DNA from 2 places in the Micromonospora sp. DT227 genome. Region 1 is predicted to be linked to the other one. Evidence: predicted binding sites of a transcription regulator. Region 1 holds the regulator's gene; the other holds the start of a gene.

The links. The regulator HrcA, encoded in region 1, represses chaperone genes, less so after heat shock. The targets are predictions, from matches to a motif close to GGTTNGCACNCTCNNNNNGAGNGTGCNAACC.
Region 2: a site for HrcA is predicted at 7,689-7,719, ahead of groES (co-chaperone GroES). Genes of this name have one in related genera too.

Annotation. Positions count from the first base shown of each region.
Region 1 is NZ_JBNCLA010000005.1:47,999-62,370, reverse strand. It holds gene dnaJ (molecular chaperone DnaJ) at 1-410, opposite strand, end outside; gene hrcA (heat-inducible transcriptional repressor HrcA) at 482-1,507, opposite strand; gene ACLQ2W_RS18315 (DUF4870 domain-containing protein) at 1,716-2,393, shown strand; gene hemW (radical SAM family heme chaperone HemW) at 2,436-3,659, opposite strand; gene ACLQ2W_RS18305 (enoyl-CoA hydratase-related protein) at 3,679-4,464, shown strand; gene ACLQ2W_RS18300 (hypothetical protein) at 4,619-5,479, shown strand; gene ACLQ2W_RS18295 (carbohydrate ABC transporter permease) at 5,573-6,403, opposite strand; gene ACLQ2W_RS18290 (carbohydrate ABC transporter permease) at 6,400-7,389, opposite strand; gene ACLQ2W_RS18285 (sugar ABC transporter substrate-binding protein) at 7,386-8,678, opposite strand; gene ACLQ2W_RS18280 (GlsB/YeaQ/YmgE family stress response membrane protein) at 8,899-9,183, opposite strand; gene ACLQ2W_RS18275 (GlsB/YeaQ/YmgE family stress response membrane protein) at 9,443-9,727, opposite strand; gene lepA (translation elongation factor 4) at 9,964-11,841, opposite strand; gene ACLQ2W_RS18265 (DUF4240 domain-containing protein) at 11,970-12,506, opposite strand; gene ACLQ2W_RS18260 (phosphotransferase family protein) at 12,581-13,567, shown strand; gene rpsT (30S ribosomal protein S20) at 13,755-14,021, shown strand; gene ACLQ2W_RS18250 (hypothetical protein) at 14,299-14,372, opposite strand, start outside.
Region 2 is NZ_JBNCLA010000002.1:490,331-504,702, forward strand. It holds gene guaB (IMP dehydrogenase) at 1-1,130, opposite strand, end outside; gene ACLQ2W_RS11225 (DUF5319 domain-containing protein) at 1,328-1,732, shown strand; gene ACLQ2W_RS11230 (LuxR C-terminal-related transcriptional regulator) at 1,745-2,548, opposite strand; gene ACLQ2W_RS11235 (WhiB family transcriptional regulator) at 2,800-3,183, shown strand; gene ACLQ2W_RS11240 (molybdopterin-dependent oxidoreductase) at 3,774-5,378, opposite strand; gene groL (chaperonin GroEL) at 5,527-7,170, opposite strand; gene groES (co-chaperone GroES) at 7,241-7,555, opposite strand; gene ACLQ2W_RS11255 (THUMP-like domain-containing protein) at 7,811-9,037, shown strand; gene ybaK (Cys-tRNA(Pro) deacylase) at 9,089-9,568, shown strand; gene ACLQ2W_RS11265 (sugar ABC transporter substrate-binding protein) at 9,756-10,859, shown strand; gene ACLQ2W_RS11270 (ATP-binding cassette domain-containing protein) at 10,966-11,784, shown strand; gene ACLQ2W_RS11275 (sugar ABC transporter permease) at 11,781-13,040, shown strand; gene ACLQ2W_RS11280 (ROK family protein) at 13,071-14,246, shown strand; gene ACLQ2W_RS11285 (DUF4142 domain-containing protein) at 14,346-14,372, shown strand, end outside.

The DNA.
Region 1 (14,372 bases):
GCCTCGACGCCGAACGCGGTCTCGTTGAGGTCCAGCTCCAGCCGCAGGATCGCGTCCGCGCCCGGCCGGGTACGCGGCCGGGGACCCCGGCTGCCGCCCGCCGCGCCGCCGAAGAACGCGTCCATGATGTCCTGGAAGCCGACGAACGGGCCGGCGCCGCCCGGGCCACCCGCGCCCGCGCCCCCGCCGCCCGGGGCGAGCGGGTCGCCGCCCAGGTCGACGATCTGCCGTTTCCGGTCGTCCGAGAGGACCTCGTACGCGGCGTTGATGTCCTTGAACTTCTCCTGTGCCTCCGGGTCCGGATTGACGTCCGGGTGGTACTGCCGCGCCAACTTCCGGTAGGCACGCTTGATGTCATCGTCGGAGGCGTCCCGGCTCACGCCGAGAATGCCGTAGTAGTCCCTGGCCACTGCGTTCGGTGTCCTCATGTTCGTCTCGCGTCGCCGGTCGCCGGCCGTTCCCGGCCGTCGGCCCTGACTGGTCAGTTCTGGGCCAGCAGTTCGCCCACGTAGCGTGCCACGGCCCTCACCATGGCGATATTGCCGGGGTAGTCCATCCGGGTGGGCCCGAGCACGCCGAGCCCACCGACGATCGTGGCACCCGGGCCGTAACCGGTGCTGACCACCGACGCGGCCCGGAGATTGTCGATCTCGTTCTCGTCGCCGATGAGCACCCGGGTGGTGTTGCTCGGCTCGGTCTCGCCGATCAGCTTGAGCAGCACGACCTCCTCTTCGAGCGCCTCGAGGATGGGGCGCAGCGAGCCCTGGAAGTCGAGCAGGCCGCCCCGGGTGAGGTTGGCGGTGCCGGCCAACGCGATCCGTTCCTCGTGCCGCTCGACGAGCGTCTCCAGCAGCACGGTGGAGAGCGTGGTCATGGCCGGGCGCAGGTGCGGCGCGGACTCCTCGACCAGCGCCTGCACCAGCGGGGGCGTCTCGGCGAGCTGGCTGCCGACCAGTTTCTCGTTGACCAGCCGGCGCAGGTCGGTCACGTGTTCGGCGGGGACCGGGGCGGGCAGCTCGACCAGCCGCTGCTCGACCCGCCCGGTGTCGGCGATCATGACGACCATCAGCCGGGTGGTGGAGATCGGCACCAGCTCCAGGTGGCGCACCTTGGACCGGGCCAGGCTCGGGTACTGCACCACGGCCACCTGCCGGGTGAGCTGGGCCAGCAGCCGGACCGTGCGGTGCACCACGTCGTCGAGGTCGACGGCGCCGACCAGGAAGCGCTCGATCGCCCGACGCTCGGCCGGGCTGAGCGGCTTGACCCGGGAGAGCCGGTCGACGAAGAGGCGGTAGCCACGGTCGGTGGGCACCCGGCCGGCGCTGGTGTGCGGCTGCCGGATGTAGCCCTCCTCCTCCAGCACCGCCATGTCGTTGCGCACGGTCGCCGGTGAGACGCCGAGCTGGTGCCGCTCGACCAGGGCCTTGCTGCCCACCGGCTCCTGCGTGGCCACGTAGTCCTCGACGATGGCGCGCAGCACGGCGAGCTTGCGGTCGTCGAGACCCATCTCCCCACCTCCTGACGCACCTCGGCCGGGCGACGCGCGGCATCCGCCGGGCGACTGGCACTCGACTGTAGCGAGTGCCAGTCTACGTCGGCACCCCCGCCGGCGCGATGATCAGCGCCGCACCCCGGGTGCGGTCCGTCGGGTCCGGGCGGCGCGTCGGGCCGAACAGCCCTGGTGCCGCTTGCCCCCGGGACCTACCGTGACGTCCATGACTGAACCTCCTCGCCCTCCCGGAGCGGGGGACCCCGGCCCCCAGCCCGACCCGTTCCCGCCGTCGGCGCCGTACGGCTCCTCGCCTGCCGACGAGCCCCCCACCGCACCACTGTCCGGGGCACCGGGCGGGGGCGGCTATCCCCCGCCCGGCGGTTATCCGCCCCCGGGCGGCCAGCCTCCGCCGGGTGGCTATCCCCCGCCGGGCGGCTATCCCCCACCCGGTGGTGACACGCCGGGCTACGGCGCGCCCGGCGGTGGCGCCCCGGGCTACGGCGCGCCGGGCGGCGGCTACCCCGCCGGCGGCTCCTACGGCCCGCCGGCCGGCTACGCCAACAACGACGACAAGACCTGGGCCCTGGTCGCGCACTTCGGCGGCGCGGCCGGGATGCTGATCGGCGGCGGCGTGCTGGGCTGGGTCGCGCCGCTGGTGGCGCTGCTGGCCCGGGGCAACCAGTCCCCGACCGTACGGGCGCACGCGGTCGCCGCGCTGAACTTCCAGCTCATCTGGTCGATCATCGCGCTGGTCGGCTGGATCCTCACCTGCATCCTGATCGGCCTGGTGGTCGGCTTCGGCGCCATGATCGTCGGCATCATCTTCGGCATCCTGGCCGGCGTGAAGGCCAACGAGGGGCAGCTCTACCGCTACCCGATGTCGGCCAGCCTGATCAAGTGACAGCCGCCGGCCGGTCCCGCGCGGCGGGGCCGGCCGGACCGGTCAGGGCAGCAGGTCGCGGACCACGCCGTCGGCCAGCAGGCGCCCGCGTAGCGTGAGCACGGCACGACCGTCCGCGTACGCGTCGGCGTCCAGCAGCCCGCCGGTCCGGGCCCGCTCGGCACCGGCCCGGCCGGCTTCGTCCAGCACGTCCAGCGGCAGCCCGGACGCCAGCCGCAACCGCAGCATCACGTCCTCCATGTGCTGTTCGTCAGCGGTGAGCCGTTCCCGGGCCAGCGCCGGCGAGGCGCCGTCGGCCAGCCGCTCCGCGTACCCGGCCGGGTGCTTGACGTTCCACCAGCGCACGCCGCCGACGTGGCTGTGCGCCCCCGGGCCCAGGCCCCACCAGTCGGCGCCGGTCCAGTAGAGCAGGTTGTGCCGGCACCGGGCCGCCTCGGAGCGGGCCCAGTTGGACACCTCGTACCAGGAGAAACCGGCCGCGTGCAGGGCCGCCTCCGCGGCCAGGTAGCGGTCCGCCGCCACGTCGTCGGAGGGGTACGGCAGCTCGCCCCGGCGCATCCGCGCGGCCAGCCGGGTGCCGTCCTCCACGATCAGGGCGTACGCGCTGACGTGGTCCACGCCGGCGTCGACCACCTGGGCCAGCGAGGCGGCGAAGTCGTCCGCGGTCTCCCCCGGCGTACCGTAGATCAGGTCCAGGTTGACGTGGTCGAACCCGGCGTCGCGGGCCTCGGCGGCGGCGGCGGTGGCCCGGCCCGCGCTGTGCCGCCGGTCGAGCACGGCGAGCACGCCCGGCGCGGCGGACTGCATGCCCAGCGAGATCCGGGTGTAGCCGGCCGCCCGCAGCGTCTTCAGCGACTCCGGGGTGACCGACTCGGGGTTGGCCTCGGTGGTCACCTCGGCGTCGGCGGCCAGCCCCCAGGTGCGGTCGATGGCGTCCAGGATCCGGGCCAGGTCGTCGGCGGGCAGCAGGGTGGGTGTGCCGCCGCCGACGAAGACGGTGTCCACCCGGGGCGGCGGGGCGTCGCCGAGCACCCGGCCGGCGAGCGCCAGCTCGGCCAGCACGCTGTCGGCGTACGTCTCCCGGCTCACCCCGCCGCCCAGCTCCGCGGCGGTGTACGTGTTGAAGTCGCAGTAACCGCACCGGCTGGCGCAGAACGGGACGTGCACGTACACGCCGAAGCCGCGGGCGCCGACGGCGCGGCGGGCGGTGGCGGGCAGCGACCCGTCGCGAGGGACGGGTTCGCCTTCTGGAAGGACGCCGGGCATGGCCACTAGTGTGCCCGGCATGACCTCTCCGGACGCTCTCGTACGGGTCGCCACGGCCCGTGGGGTGACCACCCTCACCCTGGACAGCCCGCACAACCGCAACGCGCTCTCCACGCCGCTGATGACCGAGCTGCTGGCCGGGCTGGCCGCGGCGGTCGCCGACGACACGGTCCGGGCGATCGTGCTGGACCACACCGGCCCGGTCTTCTGCTCCGGCGCCGACCTGAAGGAGACCGCCGCCGCGTACGCCAGCGGGACCGTGCCGGCCGGCATGCTCGGCGACGTGCTGGTCGCCGTGCGGGAGTGCCCGAAGCCGGTGCTGGCGAAGGTGGCCGGGCCGGCCCGGGCCGGCGGGCTGGGCCTGATCGCCGCCGCCGACCTGGTGGTCTGCGCCGAGGAGGCGACGTTCGCGTTCACCGAGGTGCGGATCGGCGTGATCCCGGCGGTGATCTCGGCGACCGTGCTGCCCCGGCTGAGCCCGCGGGCCGCCGCCGAGCTGTACCTGACCGGGGAGACGTTCGACGGCCGGCGGGCCGCCGAGATCGGCCTGGTCACCGCCGCCGTGCCGGCGGACGGGCTGGACGCCGCCGTGGAGCGCTACCGCGCGGCGCTGGTGAAGGGCGCGCCGAAGGCCCTCGCCGGGGCGAAGGAGCTGCTGCGCCGGCCGGCCGCCGCCGACCTGCGGGCGGAGATCGCCGCGTTGGCGACGCTCTCCACCGGGTACTTCCTCTCCGACGAGGGGCGGGAGGGGGTGCTCGCGTTCCGCGAGAAGCGTCCGGCGGCGTGGGTGCCCGCCGGCGAATAGAAGGCGGGGCCCCCGGTTAACGCCTCCGGTATAGGCGGGGCCCCCGCCTAACAGCGACCCGTCACGGGGCGGTGACGCGGCGGCGAGCAGGCCGGTCGGCCGAGCCGGAAAGTGGGACGGGCGACGTACGCTGGGCGGACTGTCAGGACAGGGGGTGCGGGTGCGGACGCGACCGGCGATCGTGGCATCTGGTGTGGTGGTGTGCGTGCTGGCCCTGCTCGCGATCTGGTTCGTGACCAAGCAGTTCGGTCACCACCTGCGGCTGCCGCTGGCCAGCCGGACCTGCACCGTGCAGGCCGACGGCGAGGTGGTGCTGGGCGCCGACCAGATGGCCAACGCGGCCACCATCGCCGCCATCGGCGTGCAGCGCCGGATGCCCGAGCGCGCGGTGGTGGTGGCGCTGGCGACCGCCTACCAGGAGTCGCACCTGCGCAACATCGCGCACGGCGACCGGGACTCGCTCGGCCTGTTCCAGCAGCGCCCGAGCCAGGGCTGGGGCACGCCGGAGGAGATCCAGGACCCGCGCTACGCGGCCCGGAAGTTCTACGCCGCGCTGAAGAAGGTCAAGGGCTGGGAGCGGATGCGGGTCACCGAGGCCGCCCAACGGGTGCAGCGGTCGGCCTACCCCGAGGCGTACCAGAAGTGGGCGGACGAGTCGGAGGTCCTCACCCGCGCGCTGCTCGGCCAGGCGACCGGCGCGGTGGCCTGCACGGTCGGTTCGACTCCGACGCTGCGGGGCCCGGCCGCCGCCAGCGCGGTGCTGGAGGGGCTGACGCTGGACTGGGGCCTGCCCCGCCTGACCGCGGCGACGACGCTGACCGGGCTGACCGTGCCGGCCGGTGACGACCGGGACGGCTGGCGCTACGCGCACTGGCTGGTCTCGCACGCCGACGACAACGGCGTGAAGCGGGTCCGCTTCGGCAGCCTGGAGTGGACCGCCGAGCAGGGCACCTGGGGCCGGGTGAAGGGCGACCCGGCGACGCAGGTGCTGGCCGAGGTCTTCGCCGAGACCTGAGCCGGCACCTGAGCCGGCACCTGAGCCGGCACCTGAGCCGTCGACGGGCCGCCGGCTTCCCGCCGACGGCCCGTCATCGAGGTCGACCGGGGATCAGCCCTTCACCGCGCCGGCGACCAGCCCGGAGACCATCCGGCGCTGGACCAGCAGGAAGAAGATGATCACCGGTAGCGTGAACAGCGTGGACGCGGCCATCACCGAGCCCCACGCGGTGTCGTCCCGGCCGAAGAAGAACGTCATCGCCACCGGCAGCGTGTACCGCTGCTGGTCGTTGATGAACGTCAACGCGAAGATCAGCTCGTTCCAGGCGGTGATGAAGGAGAAGATGCTGGTCGCCACCAGGCCGGGCGCGACCAGCGGGAACAGCACCTTGCGGAACGTCTGCGCCCGGCTGGCCCCGTCGATCGCGGCGGCCTCCTCCAGTTCCTTCGGCACCGCCGCGACGAAGCCGCGCAGCATCCAGACCGCGAACGGCAGCGAGAAGCCGAGGTAGGTGAGGATCAGGCTGGGCAGCGTGTTGTAGAGGCCGAGCCGCTGGATCATCAGGAACAGCGGGATGACAAGCGCCTCCAGCGGAATCATCTGCACCACCAGGAGCAGGATCAGGAAGCTGGTGCGCAGTTTGAACCGGAACCGGGCCACCGCGGTCGCGGCGAGCAGCGCGACCAGCCCGCTCAGCAGCACGGTGGCCACCGCGACCAGCACGCTGTTGAGGAAGAAGTCGAGGAACGTCACGCCGGGGATCAGATTGCCGGTGAGGATCTCCCGGTAGTGCTCCAGGGTGGGCTCCGCCGGCACCGGGCGCGGCGTGGCCGAGAAGATCTCCCGGTTGGGCTTCAGCGACGTCGCGATCATCCAGTAGACGGGAAACGCGGCGAAGAGCGCGACCAGCAGGCCGGCGCCGTTGAGCGCGATCTTCTTCACGACTCGTCCTCCTGCTTGAGCACCATGCGGACGTACAGGGCGGTCACCGCGAGCAGGATCACGGTGAGGATGACGGCGATCGCCGAGCCGAGGCCGTACTTCGGCGGCGGCGAGAACGCCTCCGCGTACGAGTAGATCGACAGCATGAACGTCGACCGGTCCTGGGTGCCGCCGGCCAGCACGAACTGCTGGGTGAAGACCTTGAAGTCCCAGATCGTGGAGAGCACCACCAGGATGCCGAAGACCGGCCGGAGCATCGGGAACGTGACCGACCAGAAGACCCGCCACGGCCCGGCGCCGTCGACGCGGGCCGCCTCCTGCAACTCGGTGGGCACGCTCTTGAGCCCGGCCAGCACGCTCACCGCGATGAACGGGAACGAGTGCCAGACCACCACCAGCGTCAGGATGCCGAAGAACAGCAGCGGGTCGTTGAACCAGCCGTAGCCGGTCCAGTCGCTACGCCCGAACAGCGTCGTGGAGAGGCCGTCGGGCAGCTTGTTGAACAGCCAGGTGACCAGGCCGCTCGTGTCGTCGAAGATCCACTTCCAGACGATGGTGCCGGTCAGCGCCGGGGTGGCCCAGGCGAGCATCACGCAGCTCGCCACGAACGTGGCCATCTTCTTGCCGAGCCGGTTGAGCAGCAGCCCGACCAGCGTGCCGAGCACCATGGTGAGCGCCACGTTGGCGAACGCGAAGAGCACGGTGTTGCGCAGCACGGTCCGGAAGAACGGGTCGCCGAGGATCTGCGCGTAGTTGGCCAGGCCGACCCAGGGCCACTCGCGGTCCCCCCGGAGCTGCCGGACGCTGTCCAGCTTGTAGAAGGACATCATCACGACCTGGCCGAGCGGCCAGAGCAACAGCACGGCGATGATCGCCAGGCAGGGCAGGAGCAACAGGTACGGGAGGCGGTCCACCTTTCGGCGGCGCCGCCGCGCGGGGTTCTCCCGCGCGGCGGCCTCGCCGGTGGCCTTGGTCAGCGTTGTCACTTGGCGTTGAGAATGCTTTCCATCTCGGTGGCCGCGTCGGCGGTTGCCTTCTCGACCGTCTTCTGGCCCTTGATGACCGAGCTGTTCATCGCCTGGGTCACCGTCTTGGTGCGGCTGACCTCGACCCACTTCGGGGTGAGCGGGGTCAGCTTGGTGTTCTGGATGGCGGTCGCGAACGCGGCCATCACCTTGTCGTTGGCGTAGTTCCCGCCGCTGACCAGGTCCTGGTAGACCGGGAAGAAGCCGAGGCTGCTGGCGAACTCCTGGTCCTTCTGCTTGCTCAGCAGCACGGTCATGTAGTCCCAGGCCAACGCCGACCGCTCGCTGTCCTTCCAGACCGCGATGTCGGAACCGCCGGCGAACGCCGGGGCGGCCTTGCCGTCCGGGCCGGGGATCGGGAACGTGCCCCAGACCTTCTCGATGTCGGGGTTGTCCTTCTTCATCGCGCCGCCCTGCCAGCTACCGGCGAACGCCATGGCGGCCTTGCCGGTGGCGAACTGGGTCCGGGCGTCGACCTCGTTCCAGCCGGCGGCGGCCGGCGGGGCGACCTTGTGCACGGTCACCAGGTCGGTCCAGAACTTGACCGCCTTCTGCGCCTCGGGCGTGTTGTAGCCGGACTTCCAGGTGTCGCCGTCCTTGGTGGCGATCTCGCCGCCGGCACCCCAGAGGAAGGAGTAGAACGGCAGCTCGGAGTTGCCGGGCAGGGCGATGCCGTAGGTGCCGGGCTTCTTGGCCTGGACGGCCTTGGCGGCGGCGACCATCTCGTCCCAGTTCGTCGGCGGCTTCACACCCGCCTCGGCGAACCAGTCGGTGCGGTAGTAGACGGCGCGCACGCCGGCGTACCACGGCACGCCGTACTGCTTGCCGTCGAGCTGCGCGTTCTTCACCAGGTCGGGCAGGATGTCCTTGCCCTCGGACCAGCCGTTGAACTTGTCCGTCACGTCGGCCAGGGCCTCCTGCGCGGCCCAGCCCTGGGTCTCGGTGTTGCCCAGCTCGGTGACGTCCGGGCCCTCCCCGCCGGCGAGCGCGGCCTGGAACTTCTTCGGCGCCTCGAGCCAGGGAATGTACTGCACCACGACGTCGGTCTCGGGGTGCTTCTTCTTGAACTCCGCCTCGACCGTGTCGAGGAACGTGGTCTGGGCGTCGCCGCCCTCGCCCATCATCCAGACCGTCAGCTTGCTGTTGTCGGCGGCCTTGTCATCGTCGCCGGAGCCACCGCAACCGGTCAGCACCAGCGCGGCCGACGCCACGATGGCGGTGACCGGAGCCAGCCGCTTCCACCTGTTCACGCCATATCTCCCTCAGGGCCGTTTGGCACTAACCTTCTCCGCCGCACCTTAGTAGGAAAATTTCCTTTACAACAGGGGGTGGGCCCGGCGGGCGACCGAGGCGACCGTATCGCAGCCGAACGCCCGGCCGGCAGGGGTGCCGTCCGGGCAGGTCAGAGCGGGAGTACGCGGACGGGCGCCCGGCCAGTGGCCGGGCGCCCGTCGAGCGTCGTGGTGGGGGTCAGTAGCGCGAGACGCCACGCCGACGGCCGACACCGGCCACCAGGGCGACGCCGATGGCGGCGAAGAGCACCTGCAGCAGCAGCTCGCGCCAGTCGATGCCGGCGGTGTTGGCGAAGCCGGAGGCCCGGGCGACGATCGTGCCCAGCAGCGCGGCACCGACGCCGATCAGCATGTGCAGCCACATCGGCATGTTCTGCCGGCCCGGCACGACCAGGCGGCCCAGCGCGCCGACGATCAGACCAACGACCAGCGCCGTGATGATGCCCCAAACGGTGAGCTCCATGGTCGCCCTCCTCCTTCAGATCGAGTCACACGATGTCGTGTGGTTTCTGTCGTGACCGGTAAGTTCCCGACCGGCGAAAAATCCAAACCGACTCGGGTGACGAATCGTTCATCCCTACCCTGAGCTGGGTTTTCCCGCCCAAGGGCCGGCCAGGGCTGCCGTCGTCCCTGCCGTCGGCGAACCGACCGGCTTCAATGCGAAACGGCGACGGGCGCCCGGCCGGTCGGCCGGGCGCCCGTCGAGGCGCGTTGGTACGCGGTCAGTGGTGGGTGACGCCCCGCCGACGACCGACCCCGGCCACCAGGGCCACGGCGATGGCGGCGAAGAGCACCTGCAGCAGCAGCTCGCGCCAGTCGATGCCGGCGGTGTCGGCGAAGCCGGAGGCCCGGGCGACGATCGTGCCCAGCAGCGCGGCGCCCACACCGATCAGCATGTGCAGCCACATCGGCATGTTCTGCCGGCCCGGCACGACCAGCCGGCCCAGCGCGCCGACGATCAGGCCGACGATCAGCGCGGTGATGATGCCCCAGACGGTGAACTCCACGGTCGGTCCTCCTATAAGCGGTTTCGCACGTTCTGTGCGGTTGCTGTCGTGACCGCTAAGTTCCCGACCGACCAGAAACCGAAACCGGCCGAATCCCCGTCTCGCCGGCTCCCGGCGGCTCGAAGACCCGAAACCCGCAGGTGGGAGCGGTTCCGGCGAGCTGAAAATTTCCTGAGTACGCGAACCGGCCGGCACCCTCGACGGAGGTGCCGGCCGGTTTCGTGGGGTCGTCGGGGCTACTTCTTGCCGGCGGGCTTGCCGTCGCCGGAGTCGGACGAGAGCGCCGCGATGAAGGCCTCCTGGGGAACCTCCACCCGGCCCACCATCTTCATCCGCTTCTTGCCCTCCTTCTGCTTCTCCAGCAGCTTGCGCTTCCGGCTGATGTCACCGCCGTAGCACTTGGCGAGCACGTCCTTGCGGATCGCGCGGATCGTCTCCCGGGCGATCACCCGGCTGCCGATGGCCGCCTGGATCGGCACCTCGAACTGCTGACGGGGGATCAGCGACCGCAGCTTCGCCGCGATCGTGGTGCCGTAGTTGTACGCCTTGTCCTTGTGCACGATGGCGCTGAACGCGTCCACCGGCTCACCGTGCAGCAGGATGTCCACCTTCACCAGGTCGGACGCCTGCTCGCCGGAGGTCTCGTAGTCGAGCGAGGCGTACCCCTTGGTGCGGCTCTTGAGCTGGTCGAAGAAGTCGTAGATGATCTCGGCCAGCGGCAGCGTGTAGCGCAGCTCCACCCGGTCGGCGGAGAGGTAGTCCATGCCGAGCAGGTTGCCCCGGCGGCCCTGGCACAGCTCCATCACCGCGCCGACGTAGTCGTTCGGCGTCAGCACGGTGGCCCGCACGGTCGGCTCGTACACCTCGGCGATCTTGCCGGTCGGGTACTCGCTCGGGTTGGTCACCACGATCTCCTGGGCGTCCTCCGTGATGGCCCGGTAGACCACGTTCGGCGCGGTGGAGATCAGGTCGAGGTTGAACTCCCGCTCCAGCCGCTCCCGGATGATCTCCAGGTGCAGCAGGCCGAGGAAGCCGCAACGGAAGCCGAACCCCAGCGCGCCGGACGTCTCCGGCTCGTAGACCAGCGCCGCGTCGTTGAGCTTGAGCTTGTCCAGCGCCTCGCGCAGGTTCGGGTAGTCCGAGCCGTCGATCGGGTAGAGACCCGAGTAGACCATCGGCTTCGGGTCCTTGTAGCCGCCAAGCGCCTCCCGGGCCGGGTTGCCGTTGATGGTGACCGTGTCACCGACCCGCGACTGGCGGACGTCCTTCACGCCGGTGATGAGGTATCCCACCTCGCCGACGCCGAGCGCGTCGGCCTTCACCATCTCCGGCGAGATGACACCGATCTCCAGCAGCTCGTGCACCGCGCCGGTGGACATCATCTTGATCCGGTCCCGGGCCGAGATGCGGCCGTCGATCACCCGGACGTACGTGACCACGCCGCGGTAGACGTCGTACACCGAGTCGAAGATCATCGCGCGGGCCGGGCTGTCGGCCTCCCCCACCGGCGGCACGAACTGCCGGACGATCTCGTCGAGCAGGTACGGCACGCCCTCACCGGTCTTACCGGAGACCCGGATGCAGTCCGCCGGGTCACCGCCGATCAGGTGCGCCAGCTCCTCGGCGTACTTCTCCGGCTGGGCGGCCGGCAGGTCGATCTTGTTGAGCACCGGGATGATGCGCAGGTCGTTCTCGAGCGCCAGGTAGAGGTTCGCGAGGGTCTGCGCCTCGATGCCCTGCGCGGCGTCGACAAGCAGGACCGCGCCCTCGCAGGCGGCCAGCGAGCGGGACACCTCGTAGGTGAAGTCGACGTGGCCGGGGGTGTCGATCATGTTGAGCACGGCGGTCTCGCCGGTCCGGTCACCCTCCCGGATCGTCCACGGCATCCGGACGGCCTGGCTCTTGATGGTGATGCCACGCTCGCGCTCGATGTCCATCCGGTCCAGGTACTGCGCGCGCATCTGCCGGGGGTCGACCACGCCGGTGAGCTGCAGCATCCGGTCGGCCAGGGTCGACTTCCCGTGGTCGATGTGGGCGATGATGCAGAAGTTCCGGATGCGCGCCGGGTCGGTGGCACCAGGAGCGTTCGCGCCGGGATCGAGCTTCGGTGGCACAGCGGTCCGTTCTGGTCGGCTGACGTGAGCGGGCCGGCGCGCCGCCGGCCCCCTCTATGCTCCCACGTCGTCCGGCGCGCGCCCGGGCTCCCCCGGCACTGCCCGGCCACCCGCCGCCCGGCGGGGCGTCACTCCGCCGGCGGCTCGACGAAGAGCGCGGCGAGCCGGGGCAGCCGGCGGCGGGCCTCCTCCTCGTCGTCGAAGTCCCAGAAGTCGTTCAGGTCCGGCACCTTCACCGGGTCCCGGTCGGCCGGCAACTCGGACGCGGTGGCCTGCCGGTACGCCTCCCAGGGCACCGACAGCATCCGCTCGCACTCGAACTCCTCGCCGCTGAGCGCGGCGGAGCGGACCCGGGGCAGCTCGGCCAGCGAATCCGGCTCGGTCACCGCCCGCGCGAAGACGGCCCGGCCCTGCGTCATCAGCCAGCCCCGGAAGTATTCGAAGCCGTCGTCCGAGGCGCCCCCGTTGATCAGGTACGCCGCGCCCCACAGGTCGACCCGGTAGGAGGCGGCGAGCACCCGCCGCTGGTGGTGGGCGTACCCGACGATCTCCTCCGGATCGCGCTCGGCGAGCAGCGCGACCGCCCGCACGGCGACCGCGTCGGCCTCTCCCCCGGCGTTGGCCCGGGCCTGGTCGATCAACTGCCAGAAGTCCTCGGTCCTCATGGTCGGCAGTCTGGCAGAGCCCACCGACGCGCCGCCCGCACCCGGCGGTGGTGGCGGTACGGCAGCATGGAGCGGTGCGTGCGATCTCGCTACCACCCGTTCCGTACGGGGAGACGGCCGAACGACCCGGCTGGGCCGACCTGCCGGACGGGCTGCGCGACGCGCTGGCGGCCCGGCTCGGCGGCCCACCGGCCGAGGTCCGGGTGGCCGGCGGCGGCTTCACGCGCGGCTTCGCCGCCGTGCTGACCGGCCCGACCGGCGACCGGGTGTTCGTCAAGGCGGCGGCGCTGGCCGGGCAGCGGCACCTGGTCGACTGGTACGCCCACGAGGCCGCGATCCTGGCCCGGCTCCCCGCCGGCCTGCCGGTGCCCCGGCCGCGCTGGGCGTTGACCGGGTCCGGCTGGTACGCGCTCGCGCTCGACGCGATCGACGGGCACACCCCTCGGCTGCCCTGGGACCCGGCCGAGCTGGCGGCGGCCCTCGCCACGTACGCCGAGGTGGCCGCCGCGCTCGCCGAACCGCCCGGGGACCTCGTCGCGCTCGGGCTGCCGCGCCTGGCCGACCTGGCCCGGGACGACATCCTGTGGTGGGGCGAGGTGGCCGCCGGCCGCGAACCGCTGCCCGCGGCGGCGGCGGGCGTCCCGCTGGCGGAGCTGGTCGCGCTGGAGTCCCGCCTCCCCGGGTATGCCGACGCCGCCCCCGGGCTGGCCCACGGTGACCTGCGGGTGGACAACCTCCTGATCGACGCCGACGGTCGCGCCTGGCTCTGCGACTGGACCTGGCTCTGCCACGGGCCCGCCTGGTTCGACCTGGCCGGCCTGCTGCTCACCGGGTACGCCAGCGGCCTCGACGCGGACACCGCCTTCGCCCGCCACCCGGCGACCGCCGGGGCGCCCGCGGACGCGCTGGACGTGAGCCTCGCCGCACTCGCCGGCTACTTCCTCACCGGCGCCGCCGCCGGCCCGTCGACCGCCTCCCCACACCTGCGCTCCCACCAGCAGTGGAGCGGCACCCAGGCCCTCACCTGGCTCACCGCCCGCCGCGGCTGGGCCCGGGGGTAAGGAGGGGCCCCCGCTTAACGTTTCCGGTAGAGAAGGGGCCCCTTCTCACCGCTGCTGACCGGTGCGTTCGGGAGGCGTTTTGGCTCGTCCGGGAACGACCTGGTAGCCTGACCATTCGCGCGGCGATGACGCATGCTCGTCGCGTACGCAAGCTGACCAACCCGAGCTATCAAGACGAGGCTGTCGCGTGGCGAACATCAAGTCCCAGATCAAGCGCAACCGGCAGAACGAGAAGCGCCGGCTGCGTAACAAGTCGGTCAAGTCGTCGCTGAAGACCGCCATCCGCAAGTTCCACGAGGCTGCCGAGGCGGGCGACACCGAGAAGGCCTCCGTGCTCATGCAGGAGGCCACCCGGAAGCTGGACAAGGCCGCCAGCAAGGGTGTCATTCACGCCAACCAGGCGGCGAACCGGAAGTCGGCGATCGCCAAGCGCGTCGCCTCGTTCTCGGCCTGACAAGACCGTAGACCTGCTCGGAAGCCCTGGGGCCACCGCCCCAGGGCTTCCGGCTGTCCGCGTTTCTCCACCGGCGCGGGATCGGGCGCGCGCACGCGGTCCGGCTGGCATGGGCCGCGGCCCGGGCGGGCGCGGCTGGCTGGCGCGGCGCGACGGACTGGCGCGGCTGGTTGGCTGGCTGGCTGGCTGAACCGCATCGGTCGTGGCTGACAGACTGGCGCGGCTGACAGACTGGCGCGGCTGACAGACTGGCACGGCTGGGCGGAGCGAACGGCGGTCAGCGGAAGGGATCGGGCCAGGTGATCTCGGAGGCGGTCCGCCGGCCCCGCTCCTCGGGCCGGTCGAGCGGCG
Region 2 (14,372 bases), on a different contig from region 1:
AGCGCCTTGGCGATGTCGCCGGAATACTGGATGCCGCCGTCGCCGATCACCGGCACGCCGGCCGGCCGGGCGGCCCGGGCCGCCTCCATGATCGCGGTGACCTGCGGCACGCCCACCCCGGCCACGATCCGGGTGGTGCAGATGGCGCCGGGCCCCACGCCCACCTTGACGCCGTCGGCGCCGGCCTCGACGAGCGCCTTCGCGCCCGCGTACGTGGCGATGTTGCCGCCCACGATGTCGATGGTCACGTCCCGCTTGAGCCGGGCGACCATCTCCAGCACGGCCCGCTGGTGACCGTGCGCGGTGTCCACGATGACCACGTCGACGCCGGCGTCGACGAGCGCGCGGGCCCGCTTGTAGCCGTCCTCGCCCACGCCGACCGCGGCGGCGACCCGGAGCCGGCCCGCCTCGTCCTTGGTGGCGTTCGGGTACTGCTCGCTCTTGGTGAAGTCCTTGACCGTGATCAGGCCACGCAGCGCGCCGGAGCCGTCCACGATCGGCAACTTCTCCACCTTGTGGCGGCGCAGCAGGTCGAGCGCGTCGTCCTTGCTCACGCCGACCGGCGCGGTGATCAGCGGGGTGCGGGTCATGATGTCGCGGACCGGCGTGGCCGGGTCGGAGACGAAGCGCATGTCGCGGTTGGTCACGATGCCGACGAGCTGGCCCTGCCCGTCGACCACCGGCACGCCGGAGATGCGGTAGCGGCCGCAGAGCGCGTCGACGTCGCGGAGCGTGTCGTCCGGGCTGGCGGTCACCGGGTTGGTGATCATGCCGGACTCGGAGCGCTTGACCAGGTCGACCTGGAGCGCCTGGTCCTCGACGGAGAGGTTGCGGTGCAGCACGCCGATGCCGCCCTGCCGGGCCATGGCGATCGCCATCCGGCCCTCGGTGACGGTGTCCATCGCGCTGGAGAGCAGCGGCACGGTCAGCTCGATGTTGCGGGTGAGCCGGGTCCGGGTGTTCACCCGGCTGGGCACGACGTCCGACTCGCCCGGCTGGAGGAGCACGTCGTCGAAGGTCAACCCGAGCGGCACCACCCGGGCGGAACCGGCCGGCAACTCGGGCAGATGGCCGCCCAGCTCGCCGCCGTCGGGGCCGGCCGGGTTCTCGGTGCTGGGCGAATTCTCCACGATTGCTCCCCTGAGCTGGTCGAACGGGCTGCAGCGAGGCGGCGCGCGCGGACGCCGGCGCGCACCGGTGTGACGGCGCGTCGCCTCATCGTACCCACTGGCCCGGTTCGCCCCGGGCAGCGGCGGGCCCGGCGTAGGCCGGGCCACAGCGGGGCGGGGGGCGGGCTTTCCGGCGGCGCGGGGTCTACGGTGAGGGGGTGCACGACGAGCCCATCGACCCGTTCAACGGCGACCCGGCCGATCCGGCTGCCGGCCTGCACGACTCCGGCGAGGAGGACGCGCTCGACCCGCTGACCGAGGTCGAGCGCCAGGACGTGCTGGAGGATCTGGCCGATCTGGAGATCTACCAGGCCCTGCTCCAGCCGATCGGGGTGCGCGGCCTGGTGATCGAGTGCGAGGACTGCCGCGAGCCGCACTACTTCGACTGGGACCTGCTCCGGGGCAACCTGCGCCACCTGCTGAACTCGGGGCGGCCCCGGGTGCACGAGCCGGCCTACGACCCCGACCCCGACCACTACGTGAGCTGGGACTACGCCCGCGGCTACGCGGACGGCGTGCACGACACGCTCACCGAGGGCACGGACGACGCCGCGTCGGAGTGAACCCGGCCGGGCTCAGGCGACCAGGCCGGCCCGGAAACCGGCGGCCACGGCGTGCGCCCGGTCCCGGGCGCCGAGCTTGCGGAACAGCCGCCGGGCGTGCGTCTTGACGGTGTCCTCGGAGACGAACAACTCCCGCCCGATCTCCGCGTTGCTCTTGCCCTCCGCCATGCCGAGCAGCACCTGAAGCTCGCGCTCGGTGAGCCCGACCGCGCTGCGCGGGGTCCGCGCCGGTCGCTGGCCGGGGCCGGGCGGGGGCGTCTCCGCCCCCTCCGCCGGGTCGTTGGCGTCCTCGCCACGCTGGACCGGCACCATCGTGGGCAGGCCCGCGGGGTCCGTCGCCGGCCAGCCCGGCCCACCCGGGGTACGCCCCGGCGCCGCCGTGCGGGTCGGCCCGCCGACCGCCGCCGCGTCCCGGGCGGTGTCGGCCACCCGGTGCCGGTTCGCCCGTCCCGGGGCGGAGAGCAGCAGCAGCGCCTTCGCCACCGCGCTGGTCAGGTCGTGGTCGGCGTTCTGGATCAGACCCCGCGCCCCGGCACTGATGGTGGCCGCCGCCGACTCCGACTCCTCGGCGCCGAGCAGCAGCACCGCGGCCTGGGGGGCGCGGGCGAGCACTCGCCGCACGAACCCGGCGCTGTCCGGCCGGGTCAGGGCGGTGTCGGCCAACACGACGTCGACCGGACGCTCGGCGAGCCGCAACATCACCTCGGGATCGGAGACAGCCGTCCGGACCGCGCCGGCCAGCCCGAGCCGCGCCGCCGCGGAGGTCAGATGCTGGGCCGCCAATGGGGTCCGAACGCAGATCAGAACGCTACGCACTGTGGTCTCCTCTCCGACTCAGAGCAGACCACGCGCGGGTGGGGTCGGGAGGGGGTTCCGAGCAATCATCCGAACTTTTCCGACAGATGGGGCATATAGCACCGACTGTCCGAGGTTTTCGATCACAGATGTGTGAGCCGGGGACGGCTCGGGTACCGACTGGTCCATCCGGAACCGGCATCCCGCGCGGACCGCCGCCCGGTAGCTGGCCACAACATTCTCCGCGGTGCCGCGCGGGAGGAGGGGTGCTGATGTCGAACGTACGTAGGCTGCCTGGACCCATCGTCGACCTCTGGGACTGGCAGCGGCTCGGCGCGTGCCGGGGCCGCGACAGCGCCCAGTTCTTCCACCCCGACGGCGAGCGCGGCTCGTCCCGCCAGCGCCGCGAGACCGGCGCGAAGACGGTCTGCCGCGCCTGCCCGGTGCGCGCCGAGTGCGCCGCGCACGCCCTCGCCGTCCGCGAGCCGTACGGCGTCTGGGGCGGCTTCAGCGAGTCCGAGCGGCTGCGGCTGCTCGCCCTCGGCTGGGAGGACCTGGCCGACCGCCGGCAGGCCCGGGTCGACATCGCCCGCCTCGAGGCCCGCCTCGGCCGTTCGCACAAGACCGCCGTTCCGGACCAGCGCAAGGTCGCCTGACCCCTCGCACTTCCCGCCGCCGCGCCCCGCACCTCCGGGGCGCGGCGGCGTTTCGTCCGCGCCGACGCGTGCCCTACCGGCACCGCTTCTCGGCACTGCCCGTCTCGCGGAACCGCTCGCCTCGCGAACCGGTCGCCTCACGAACCGATCGCCTCGCAAACCGCTCGCCTCGCGAACCGGTCGCCTCGCGGAACGGTCGCCTCGCAAACCGGTCGCCTCGCGGAACGGTCGGTAGCCGCCGATCGTGCCGCGACGGCCGACAGCGCTGTCTGACGCCTGCAAACTTGAGCGCGTCGACGACTCACGCGGGAACGGCCGCCGCCGCACTGGTTCGACGCGCTCGCCGGGCCCTCGTCGCCCGCGCGGTGCGGCGGACGGTAAGGGCTGGCCGGTCGGGGGGCAGGACACCGGTCGACCGCCAGCCGTCGACCGCTGAACCGTTCGCGCCATCAAGTTGGTAGGCAGCCATGACGACGGCCTTCACCCCGGGTTGTTCCGGCCACCCCGCCGGTCCACCCCGCCGGTCCACCATGCCGGTCCGCCATGCCGGTCCGCCATGCCGTGGAACCAGGTGACCAGCAGCCGGCGGGTCAGGCGACGGTCACCGGGACGGTGTGCCAGCCGGTCGCGCCGTCCGGGGCCACCGGGCTGCGCTGCTCCGGCTGCGTCTCGCCGGCCGCGTCGGTGGCGCGCACCTGGAGGCGGTGCTCGCCCGGGGTGGCGTCCCAGCGCCACGACCACTGGACCCAGGTGTCCGACGACACGGCCGGGGCCAGCGTCGCCTCCCGCCAGGGACCGTCGTCGACGCGTACCTCGACGCGGCGGACGCCCCGGTGCTGCGCCCACGCCACCCCGGCGACCGTCACCGGGCCGGCGGCCGGACGGCTACGGGCGCGGGGCGTGTCGATCCGGGACTGCGTCTTGACCGGGCCCTGGGCGGACCAGCCGCGCGGCACCCAGTACGCGTCGAAGTCGGCGAAGCTGGTCAGCTCCAGCTCGGTCAGCCACTTGCACGCCGAGACGTACCCGTAGAGGCCGGGCACCACCATGCGGACCGGGAAGCCGTGCTCGATCGGCAGCGGCTCGCCGTTCATCCCGACCGCGAGCAGGGCGTCCCGGCCGTCGCGCAACACCGACGTGGGGGTACCGCAGGTCCAGCCGTCGACCGCGCGCCCGACCACCTGGTCCGCGCCCTCCTCCGGGTCCGCCTCGTCCAGCAGCTCCTTGAGCGGCACGCCGAGCCAGCGGGCGTTGCCGATCAGGTCGCCGCCCACCTCGTTGGAGACGCAGGCCAGCGTCACGTAGCGCTCCACCATCGGCCGGGCCAGCAGGTCGTCGAAGCTCAACTCGATCGGGTTGCGGACCCGGCCGTGGATGCGCAGCTTCCAGGTGACCGGGTCCACCTGCGGCACCACCAGCGCCGTGTCGATCCGGTAGAACTCCCGGTTCGGCGTGACGTAGGGGGCGAGCCGGGGCAGCGACAGGTCCGCGCCGGCCGGCACCGGCGGGGCGGGCGCCACTGGCGCGGGCAGTGTCACCGCCTGCCGGGCGGCCGAGACGCCCCGCCGCCCGGCGAGCCAGTGCCCACCGAGCCCGGCCACCGCCGCCGCACCGGTCAGCAGGCCGGCGCCGCGCAGGAACCGGCGCCGCGACCCCAGGTCCCCGCGCTCCAGCGGCTCCCAACCGCCCGGGTTGCCCTCCTCACGCGCGAGCGCGGCGGCCACCGGAGACTGCGGCATGGTGGCCGCCGGGCCGCGGTCCGGTCGCAGCGGGCCGGCCACGAAGGCCCAGAGCGTGAGCCCGCCGAGCGCGCCGCCGACCAGGGCGGGCAGCGCGTCGAACGCGTCCGCGCCGGCCCGGGTCAGCGCGGCGACGACACCGAGCACGGCGAACGCGGCGATGCCGGCCAGGCCGAACACCAGCCGCCGGGCCGCCGCCAGGCCGAGCAGCGCCGCGAAACCGGCCAGCAGCAGCGCCGTCCCGACCAGCAGGGCGATCTTGTCGTACGTGCCGAAGACGTCGATGGCGAACTGCTTGAGCGGCTCGGGCACCAGGTCGACCACGAGGCCGCCGACGGCGATCAGCGGGGCGGACCGGGGACCGGTCAGGACGGCCACCGGCTCGGCGACGCCGAGCGCCACCACGGCGGCGACGACACCGGACACTGCCGCGTGGCGGCGGGAGATCGTGCTCACCCGGCCCAGTCTGGTCGACCGGCCGGGCCGGCCGCCAATTCCGTCAGCGTTCCGTAAGCGATACGGCCGCGCCGTCAGCGGCCCGAACAGGCGTCAGGGCACACCGCCGGCTCGGCGGTGTGCCCTGACGTCGGGCGTACTCCTCGGGTCAGAAGCCCGGGCCGTGCTGGTGGCCGTGGCCATGGCCGTGGCCGTGCCCACCGGCGGCGGGCTCCGCCTCGGCCGGCTTCTCCACGACCAGACCCTCGGTCGTGAGCAGCAGGCCGGCGATCGACGCGGCGTTGGTGACCGCGTTCCGGGTCACCTTCACCGGGTCGAGGATGCCGGACTTGGCCAGGTCGACGTACTCGCCGGTGGCGGCGTCGAGGCCGTGGCCCCACTCCTGGCCGATGACCTTCTGCACCACCACGTAACCGTCGTGGCCGGCGTTCTGGGCGATCCAGCGCAGCGGCTCGACGAGCGCCTTGCGCACGATCGAGACGCCGACCTTCTCCTCGCCGGTGAAGCCCAGGTCGTCGTCGAGCACCGGCAGGATCTGGGCCAGCGCGGCGCCGCCGCCCGGGACCGTACCCTCCTCGACCGCGGCCTTGGTCGCGGCGATGGCGTCCTCGATGCGGTGCTTGCGCTCCTTCATCTCGACCTCGGTGGCCGCGCCGACCTTGATCACCGCGATGCCGCCGGAGAGCTTCGCCAGCCGCTCGGCCAGCTTCTCCCGGTCCCACTCGGAGTCCGAGGCCTCGATCTCCTTGCGGATCTGGGCGACCCGGTCGGCGACCTCGGCGGACTGGCCGCCGCCGTCGACGACTGTGGTGTTCTCCTTGTCGACCACGACGCGGCGGGCGGTGCCGAGCACCTCCAGGCCGACCTGGTCGAGCTTGTAGCCCAGCTCGGGGGCGACCAGCTCGGCGCCGGTCAGGATCGCCATGTCCTGCAGCATCGCCTTGCGCCGGTCACCGAAGCCGGGGGCCTTCACCGCGCAGACCTTGACGGTCTTGCGGATGGCGTTGACCACCAGCGTGGACAGCGCCTGACCCTCGACGTCCTCGGCGATGATGAGCAGCGGCTTGCTGTTCTGGAGGACCTTCTCCAGCAGCGGCAGCAGCTCCTCGATGGCCGAGATCTTCTGGGTGGTGATCAGGATGTACGGGTCCTCCAGGACCGCCTCCTGCCCCTCCACGTCGGTGACGAAGTTCGGCGAGATGAAGCCCTTGTCGAACTGGAGACCCTCGGTCACCTCCAGCTCGGTGGTGAGCGCGGAGCCCTCCTCGACGGTGATCACACCGTCGCGGCCGACCCGCTCCATCGCCTCGGCGATCAGCTCGCCGATCGTGGCGTCCTGCGCGGAGATGGTCGCGACGTGCGCGATCGACTCCTTGCTGGCGACCTCGACGGCCTTGCCGAGCAGCGCCTCGGAGACCTTGGCGGCCGCCGCGTCGATGCCCCGCTTCAGGCCGGTCGGGTTGGTGCCGGCGGCCACGTTGCGCAGGCCCTCCCGGACCATGGCCTGGGCCAGCACGGTGGCGGTGGTGGTCCCGTCGCCGGCGACGTCGTTGGTCTTGGTCGCCACCTCCTTGACCAGCTGCGCACCGAGGTTCTCGTACGGGTTGGTGAGCTCGATCTCCTTGGCGATGGTCACGCCGTCGTTGGTGATCGTGGGCGCACCGAACTTCTTGTCTAGGACGACGTTGCGCCCGCGTGGGCCGAGGGTGACCTTGACCGCGTTCGCGAGGGCGTTGACACCGTGCTCGAGCAGGTGCCGGGCGTCATCCGAGAAGCTCAGGATCTTTGCCATCAGTATCCCTTCGAAGCGACGTTGCCCCGGCCCGGCGAGCCGGACCGGGGCAACGACACTGATCGGTTGCTTACTTCTCGATGACCGCGAGGACGTCGCGGGCGGAGAGCACCAGGTACTCCTCGCCGGCGTACTTGACCTCGGTGCCGCCGTACTTCGAGTAGAGGACGGTGTCGCCGACCTTCACGTCGACCGGCACGCGGTTGCCCTTGTCGTCGATCCGGCCCGGGCCGACAGCGAGGACGGTGCCCTCCTGCGGCTTCTCCTTGGCGGTGTCGGGGATCACGATGCCCGAGGCGGTGGTGGTCTCGGCCTCGTTCGCCTGCACCACGATGCGGTCCTCGAGCGGCTTGATCGCAACCTTGGTCGCGGTAGTCACGGGCATACCCTCCTGGGGTACTTGGTGTCGTTGCCGGTCGACACGCCGACCGGCGTCAATCTGCCACATGCCACCGGGCGGGGCCGTCGTCGCGGGTGCCGGTCCGCCTGGCGTTCAACGCTCGGGCACCAGGCCCGGGCGTTGGCACCCTCAGGGTGAGAGTGCTAATCGCAGGTTATTCCTCGGCTAGCACTCCGTCAAGGAGAGTGCCAGCGCGTCGCCCGTCGTGTCGCCTCCGGAGCGGGTCGGGAGAATGAGCGGATGGATCTCGACCAGCTCACCGCGCTGCGTACCCCCGAGGGGTCGGCCGCGCTCGCCGCGGCGGAGCGGGTGGCCGGCGGCGACCCGCTGGCGGCGGCCGCCGCGCTGCGCTCGGCCGGGATCCCGGGCGGGCTCGCCGCGGCGGCGCTGACCCAGGCGGAGCTGCGCCGCCGGGCGATCGGCAAGTTCGGCACGGCGGCGGCCCGGATGTTCCTCACCCGCCCCGGGCTGGAGCAGGCCACCCGCCGGGCGGTCGCCGAGCGGCGGGCCGCCCGGCTGCGCGCCGCGGGCGTGACCACGCTTGCCGACCTCGGGTGCGGGCTGGGCGCCGACGCGCTCGCCGCGGCCCGCGCCGGCATCCGGGTGTACGCGGTGGAGGCCGACCCGGTCACCGCCGCGATGGCCGCCGCGAACGCCGAGGCCGCCGGGCTGGCCGGACTGGTCACTGTCGAGTGCGGCGACGCCACCGCGTTCGACGTGACCCGGGTCGACGGGGCGTTCTGCGACCCGGCGCGGCGGCGGGCCGGCACCGGGCGGCGCATCTTCGACCCGAACGCCTACTCGCCGCCGTGGGACTTCGTCACCGGGCTGGCCGCACGCGTGCCGCGCACCGTGGTCAAGGTGGCGCCCGGCCTGGACCACGCGCTGATCCCGGCCGGCGCCGAGGCGGAGTGGGTGAGCGTCGACGGTGACCTGGTGGAGGCCGCCCTCTGGTGCGGCCCGCTAGCCGGCGTCCCCCGCCGCGCCACAGTGCTCCGGGAGAAGGAGGGGCCCCCGCTTAACGCCTCCGGTAGAGGCGGGGCCCCCGCTTATCACCTCGACGGCACCGGCGCGGACGAGGCGACCGTGGGCGCGGTGCGGCGGTTCCTGTACGACCCGGACCCGGCGGTGGTACGCGCGCACCTGGTCGCGGAGCTGGCCGCCGACCTGGACGCCACGCTCGCCGACCCGTCGATCGCCTACCTGTACGCGGACACGGCACACCCCACCCCGTTCGCCCGCTGCCTGGAGATCACCGACGTGCTGCCGTTCTCGCTGAAGCGGCTGCGCGCCCTGCTGCGGGAGCGCCGGGTCGGCCGGGTGGAGATCCTGAAGCGGGGCTCGGCGCTGGAGCCGGAGAAGCTGCGCCGTGACCTGCGCCTGGCCGGCGACGAGGCGGCCAGCCTGGTGCTGACCCGGGTGGCCGGCGCGCCCACCGTGCTGATCGGCCGCCCGGCCTCCGGCTGACCGACCCGTTTCGGCTCGCCGTGCGGCGGCGGTCGGGCTAGCTTGACGGTCATGGCGGGACAGGGCACTCCGGCGATCGTGCTGCTGACCAGGCGGAAGATAGCGCACAGCATCCATGCGTACGCCGTGTCGCCGGACGCGCCGAACTACGGCGCGCTGGTCGCCGACGCCCTCGGGGTGCCACCGGAGCGGGTGTTCAAGTCGCTGGTCACCGACGTCGACGGCGGGTTGACCGTGGCGGTGGTGCCGGTGACCGGGGAGCTGGACCTGAAGGCCCTCGCCGTGGCGGTCGGCGGCAAGCGGGCCGCGCTGGCCGACCGGGCGGTGGCCGAGCGGGCGACCGGTTACGTGCGGGGCGGGATCAGCCCGCTGGGGCAGCGCCGGGCGCTGCCGACCGTGGTCGACGCGTCCGCGCTGGCACACCCGACGGTGTACGTCTCGGCCGGTCGCCGCGGCCTCCAGGTGCGGCTCGCGCCGGCCGATCTGGTGGCGCTGACCGGGGCCGTGACCGCCCCGATCGCGGCCGGCTGAACCGGACGCTGGGAGCGTTTCCGCAGCCGGTGTCCGCCAGGTGACAACCGCGTTGCTGAATTGTTACCGCCGCCAACAAACTTCTGACCTCGGCACTCTTGCGGAGCGCGGGAAGCGCGGAATACGTTGCCGGACACAACAAAACACCGTCAACAACTCCCCCACCCCCCCGAAAGGACCCGTGCACATGCGCAAGGGCTTCCTCACCTTCGCGGCCGTCAGTCTCCTCGCGACCGGCAGCATGGCCGCCTGTGGAGACAGCGGCGATTCCTCCGACAAGGCCGGCGGTTCGAACGACAAGAAGCCGAAGATCGGCGTGATCCTGCCGGACAGCAAGTCCTCCGCCCGCTGGGAGGGCGCGGACCGCAAGTTCCTCAAGGCGGCGTTCGACGCGGCCGGCGTCGAGTCCGACATCCAGAACGCGCAGAACGACAAGACCGCGTTCCAGACCATCGCCGACCAGATGATCACCAACGGCGTCAACGTGCTGATGATCGTCAACCTGGACTCCGGCACCGGCAAGGCCGTGCTCGACAAGGCCAAGTCGCAGGGCGTCGCCACGATCGACTACGACCGGCTGACCCTGGGCGGCTCCGCCCAGTACTACGTCAGCTTCGACAACGAGGCCGTCGGCAAGCTCCAGGGCGAGGGCCTGAGCAAGTGCCTGACCGACAAGGGCGCCAAGAACCCGTCGATCGCGTACCTCAACGGCTCGCCGACCGACAACAACGCCACCCTGTTCAAGAACGGGTACGACTCGGTGCTCAAGCCGAAGTTCGACTCGAAGGAGTACACCAAGGTCGCCGACGACTCGGTGCCGGCGTGGGACAACGCGCAGGCCGCCACCATCTTCGAGCAGCAGCTGACCAAGGCCAGCGGCAAGATCGACGGCGTGCTCGCCGCCAACGACGGTCTCGGCAACGCGGCCATCTCGGTGCTGAAGAAGAACAAGCTCAACGGCAAGGTCCCGGTGACCGGTCAGGACGCCACCAAGGAGGGTCTGCAGAACATCCTCGCCGGTGACCAGTGCATGACCGTCTACAAGGCGGTCAAGAAGGAGGCGGACGCCGCCTCCGAGCTGGCCATCGCGCTCGCCAAGGGCGAGACGAAGGACACCGGCCAGACCGTCAAGGACCCGGAGGGCAACCGGGACGTGCCGGCCGTGCTGCTGGAGCCGAAGGCCATCTACAAGGACAACGTCAAGGACGTCGTGGCCGACGGCTACATCACCAAGGACGAGCTCTGCACCGGTGCGTTCGCCAAGCTCTGCACCGACGCCGGCGTGAGCTGACCCACCCCGCCTCAGGCGGCGCCGCCCGGCACGGGACCACTCCCGCGCCGGGCGGCGTCCACGCCGGACGGGATCCGAGACCTCCCTCCGCCCAAAGGAGACCCCCGTGTCCGCAACCCCCCTGCTGGAGCTACGCGGGATCGACAAGAGCTTCGGTCCCGTCCAGGTGCTGCGTGACGTCGCCTTCGCCGCGCACCCCGGCGAGGTGACCGCGCTGGTCGGCGACAACGGCGCCGGCAAGTCGACCCTGGTCAAGTGCATCAGCGGCATCTACCCCACCGACGCCGGCGAGTTCCTCTTCGACGGCCGACCGGTGAGCATCAGCAGCCCCCGGGACGCCGCCGCGCTCGGGATCGAGGTCGTCTACCAGGACCTGGCGCTCTGCGACAACCTCGACATCGTGCAGAACATGTTCCTCGGCCGGGAGAAGCGCAGCGGCCTCGTGCTCGACGAGCCGACCATGGAGCAGATGGCCGCCGAGACGCTCGCCGGCCTCAGCGTCCGGACCGTGAAGTCGCTGCGCCAGCACGTGTCCAGCCTCTCCGGCGGCCAGCGGCAGACGGTGGCCATCGCCAAGGCGGTGCTCTGGAACAGCAGGCTGGTCATCCTGGACGAGCCGACCGCCGCGCTCGGCGTCGCGCAGACCGCCCAGGTGCTGGAGCTGGTCCGCCGGCTGGCCGACAACGGCCTGGCCGTGGTGCTCATCTCGCACAACATGAACGACGTCTTCGCCGTCTCCGACCGGATCGCGGCGCTCTACCTCGGCCAGATGGTCGCCCAGGTGAAGACCACCGACATCACCCACTCGCAGGTGGTCGAGCTGATCACCGCCGGCCGCTCCGGCGGCCTCGGCCTCGCCGGCGAACCGGGCAGCAACGGCACCGGCGCCGCGCCCGCCGACACCACACCAGGAGCCGTCCGATGACCGCCACCGTCGTGAAGAAGGAAGGCCCGGCCGGCGTCGCCCCGGCGCCGACCGTGGGCAGCCACGTGAACAACTACTGGCGCCGGGTACGCGGCGGCGACATCGGCGCGCTGCCCGCCGTGGTCATGCTGGTCGTGCTCGCGGTGGGCTTCTCGATCGCCCGCCCGTCGTTCTTCACGGCCGGCAACCTCGCCAACCTGTTCACCCAGGGCGCCGCGGTCACGCTGATCGCGATGGGTCTGGTCTTCGTGCTGCTGCTCGGCGAGATCGACCTCTCCGCCGGGTTCGCCAGCGGTGTCTGCGCGGCGATCCTGGCCAACACCGTCACCGTGCTCGGCTACCCCTGGTACGTGGCGGTGCTGGCCGCCGTCGTCACCGGCGTGGTGATCGGCGTCGTGCTCGGCCTGCTGGTCGCGAAGGTCGGCATCCCGTCCTTCGTGGTGACGCTCGCCGGCTTCCTGGCGTTCCAGGGCGTCGTGCTGACGCTGATGGACGAGGGCGCGAACATCGCGGTCCGCGACGACGTGCTGGTGGCGATCGCCAACCGCAACATCTCCCCGGTGCTGGGCTGGGCGCTGGCCGCGCTGGCCATCGCCGGGTACGCGGCCGTGCAGCTCCTGCGGCACCGCAACCGGTCCGCCCGGGGCCTGCTCACCGACCCGATCGCGGTGGTGGCCGCGCGGATCGGCGGGCTCGCCGTGGTGCTCGGCGTCGCGGTCTACGTGCTGAACCTGGAGCGCAGCCGCAACGTGCTGGTGGTCTCGCTCAAGGGCGTGCCGATCGTGGTGCCGATCATCGCGCTGCTGCTGGTCGTCTGGACGTTCGTGCTCCAGCGCACCAGCTACGGCCGGCACATCTACGCGGTCGGCGGCAACGCCGAGGCGGCCCGCCGGGCCGGCATCAACGTGGACAAGATCCGCATCTCGGTCTTCGTCATCTGCTCCGGGATGGCCGCCATCGGCGGCATCGTGGCGGCCAGCCGGGCCAACTCGGTCGACCCCAACACCGGTGGCAGTAACGTGCTGCTGTACGCCGTCGGCGCGGCGGTGATCGGCGGCACCAGCCTCTTCGGCGGCAAGGGCCGGGTCCTCGACGCCGTGCTCGGCGGCGCGGTGGTCGCGGTGATCGACAACGGTATGGGACTGATGGGATACAGCTCGGGCGTCAAGTTCGTGGTCACCGGCGTGGTGCTGCTCGCCGCGGCGACCATCGACGCGCTGTCGAGGCGGCGGGCCGCCGCCACCGGCACGCGCTGACCCGGGTACGGACACACCATGGCAGTGGCAATGCGCGCGGGTCCCAGTCAGGACGAGATCCGACGGCAGAACCTGGGCGCATTGCTCCGCTACGTGCACGTGCACGGGGCCACCACGCGCGCGGAGCTGACCACCGCGCTCGGGCTCAACCGCAGCACCATCGGCGCGCTGACCGCCGACCTGGCCGGCGCCGGTCTGGTCAGCGAGGGGACGCCGAAGGAGACCGGCCGGGCCGGACGACCGTCACTCGTCGTCCGGCCCGAGTCGGGACGGGTCTACGCGTACGCGTACAGCGTCGAGGTGGACCGGCTGCGGGCCGCGCGGGTCGGCCTCGGCGGTGAGGTGCTCGACCGCCGGGAGCTGGAACGGCCACGCAACCTGGTCGCCGGCGAGGCCGCCCCGCTGCTGGCCGGCGCCGTCAAGGAGATGCACCAGGCGGTGCCGGACGGCTCGTTCTGCGTCGGCGCCGGAGTGGCGGTCTGCGGCATGGTGCGCCGCGACGACGGGCTGGTGCGGCTCAGCCCCACCACCGGCTGGGTGGACGAGCCGATCGGCGCGGCGCTCGCCGCCGAGCTGGGCATCGACGTCCCCATCACGGTGGGCAACGTGGCCGACGTGGCCGCCTTCGCCGAGCACGCCCGCGGCGCGGCCACCGGCTGCGACAACGTCATCTACCTGTACGGCGACGTCGGCGTGGGCGCCGGCATCATCGCCGGTGGCCGGCGGCTGACCGGGCACGGCGGCTACGGCGGCGAGGTCGGCCACATGGTGGTGGTCCGTGACGGGGCGCGCTGCGACTGCGGCCGGTACGGCTGCTGGGAGACCGAGATCGGCGAGCACGGGCTGCTGCGGGCCGCCGGCCGGGCCGAGGCGCGCGGCCGGGAGGCGCTGCTGAGCGTCTTCGACGCGGCCGACCGCGGGGACGCCCGCGCGCAGAGCGCGGTACGGCAGGCCGGCGACTGGCTCGGCTTCGGCGTGGCCAACCTGGTCAACATCTTCAACCCGGAGATGGTCCTCTTCGGCGGCACCATGCGTGACCTCTACCTGGCCGCCGCCGCCCAGGTGCGCAGCCGGCTCAACCGCAACGGGCTGCCCGCCTGCCTGGAGCACGTGCGGCTGCGTACCCCGGAACTCGGCGACGACGCGGCGCTGGTCGGCGCCGCCGAGCTGGCCTTCGAACGCCTCCTGGCCGACCCGCTGAACTGATCGGCCCGGTGATCCGTACCAACGTGCGGACGGGCGGCCGGTGGGCTCGGCCGTCCCGCGACCCCGCGTACCGGTCCGGACCGAGGAGGCACCGCAACCATGGCATCGCTGGAATCCGCACGTCGC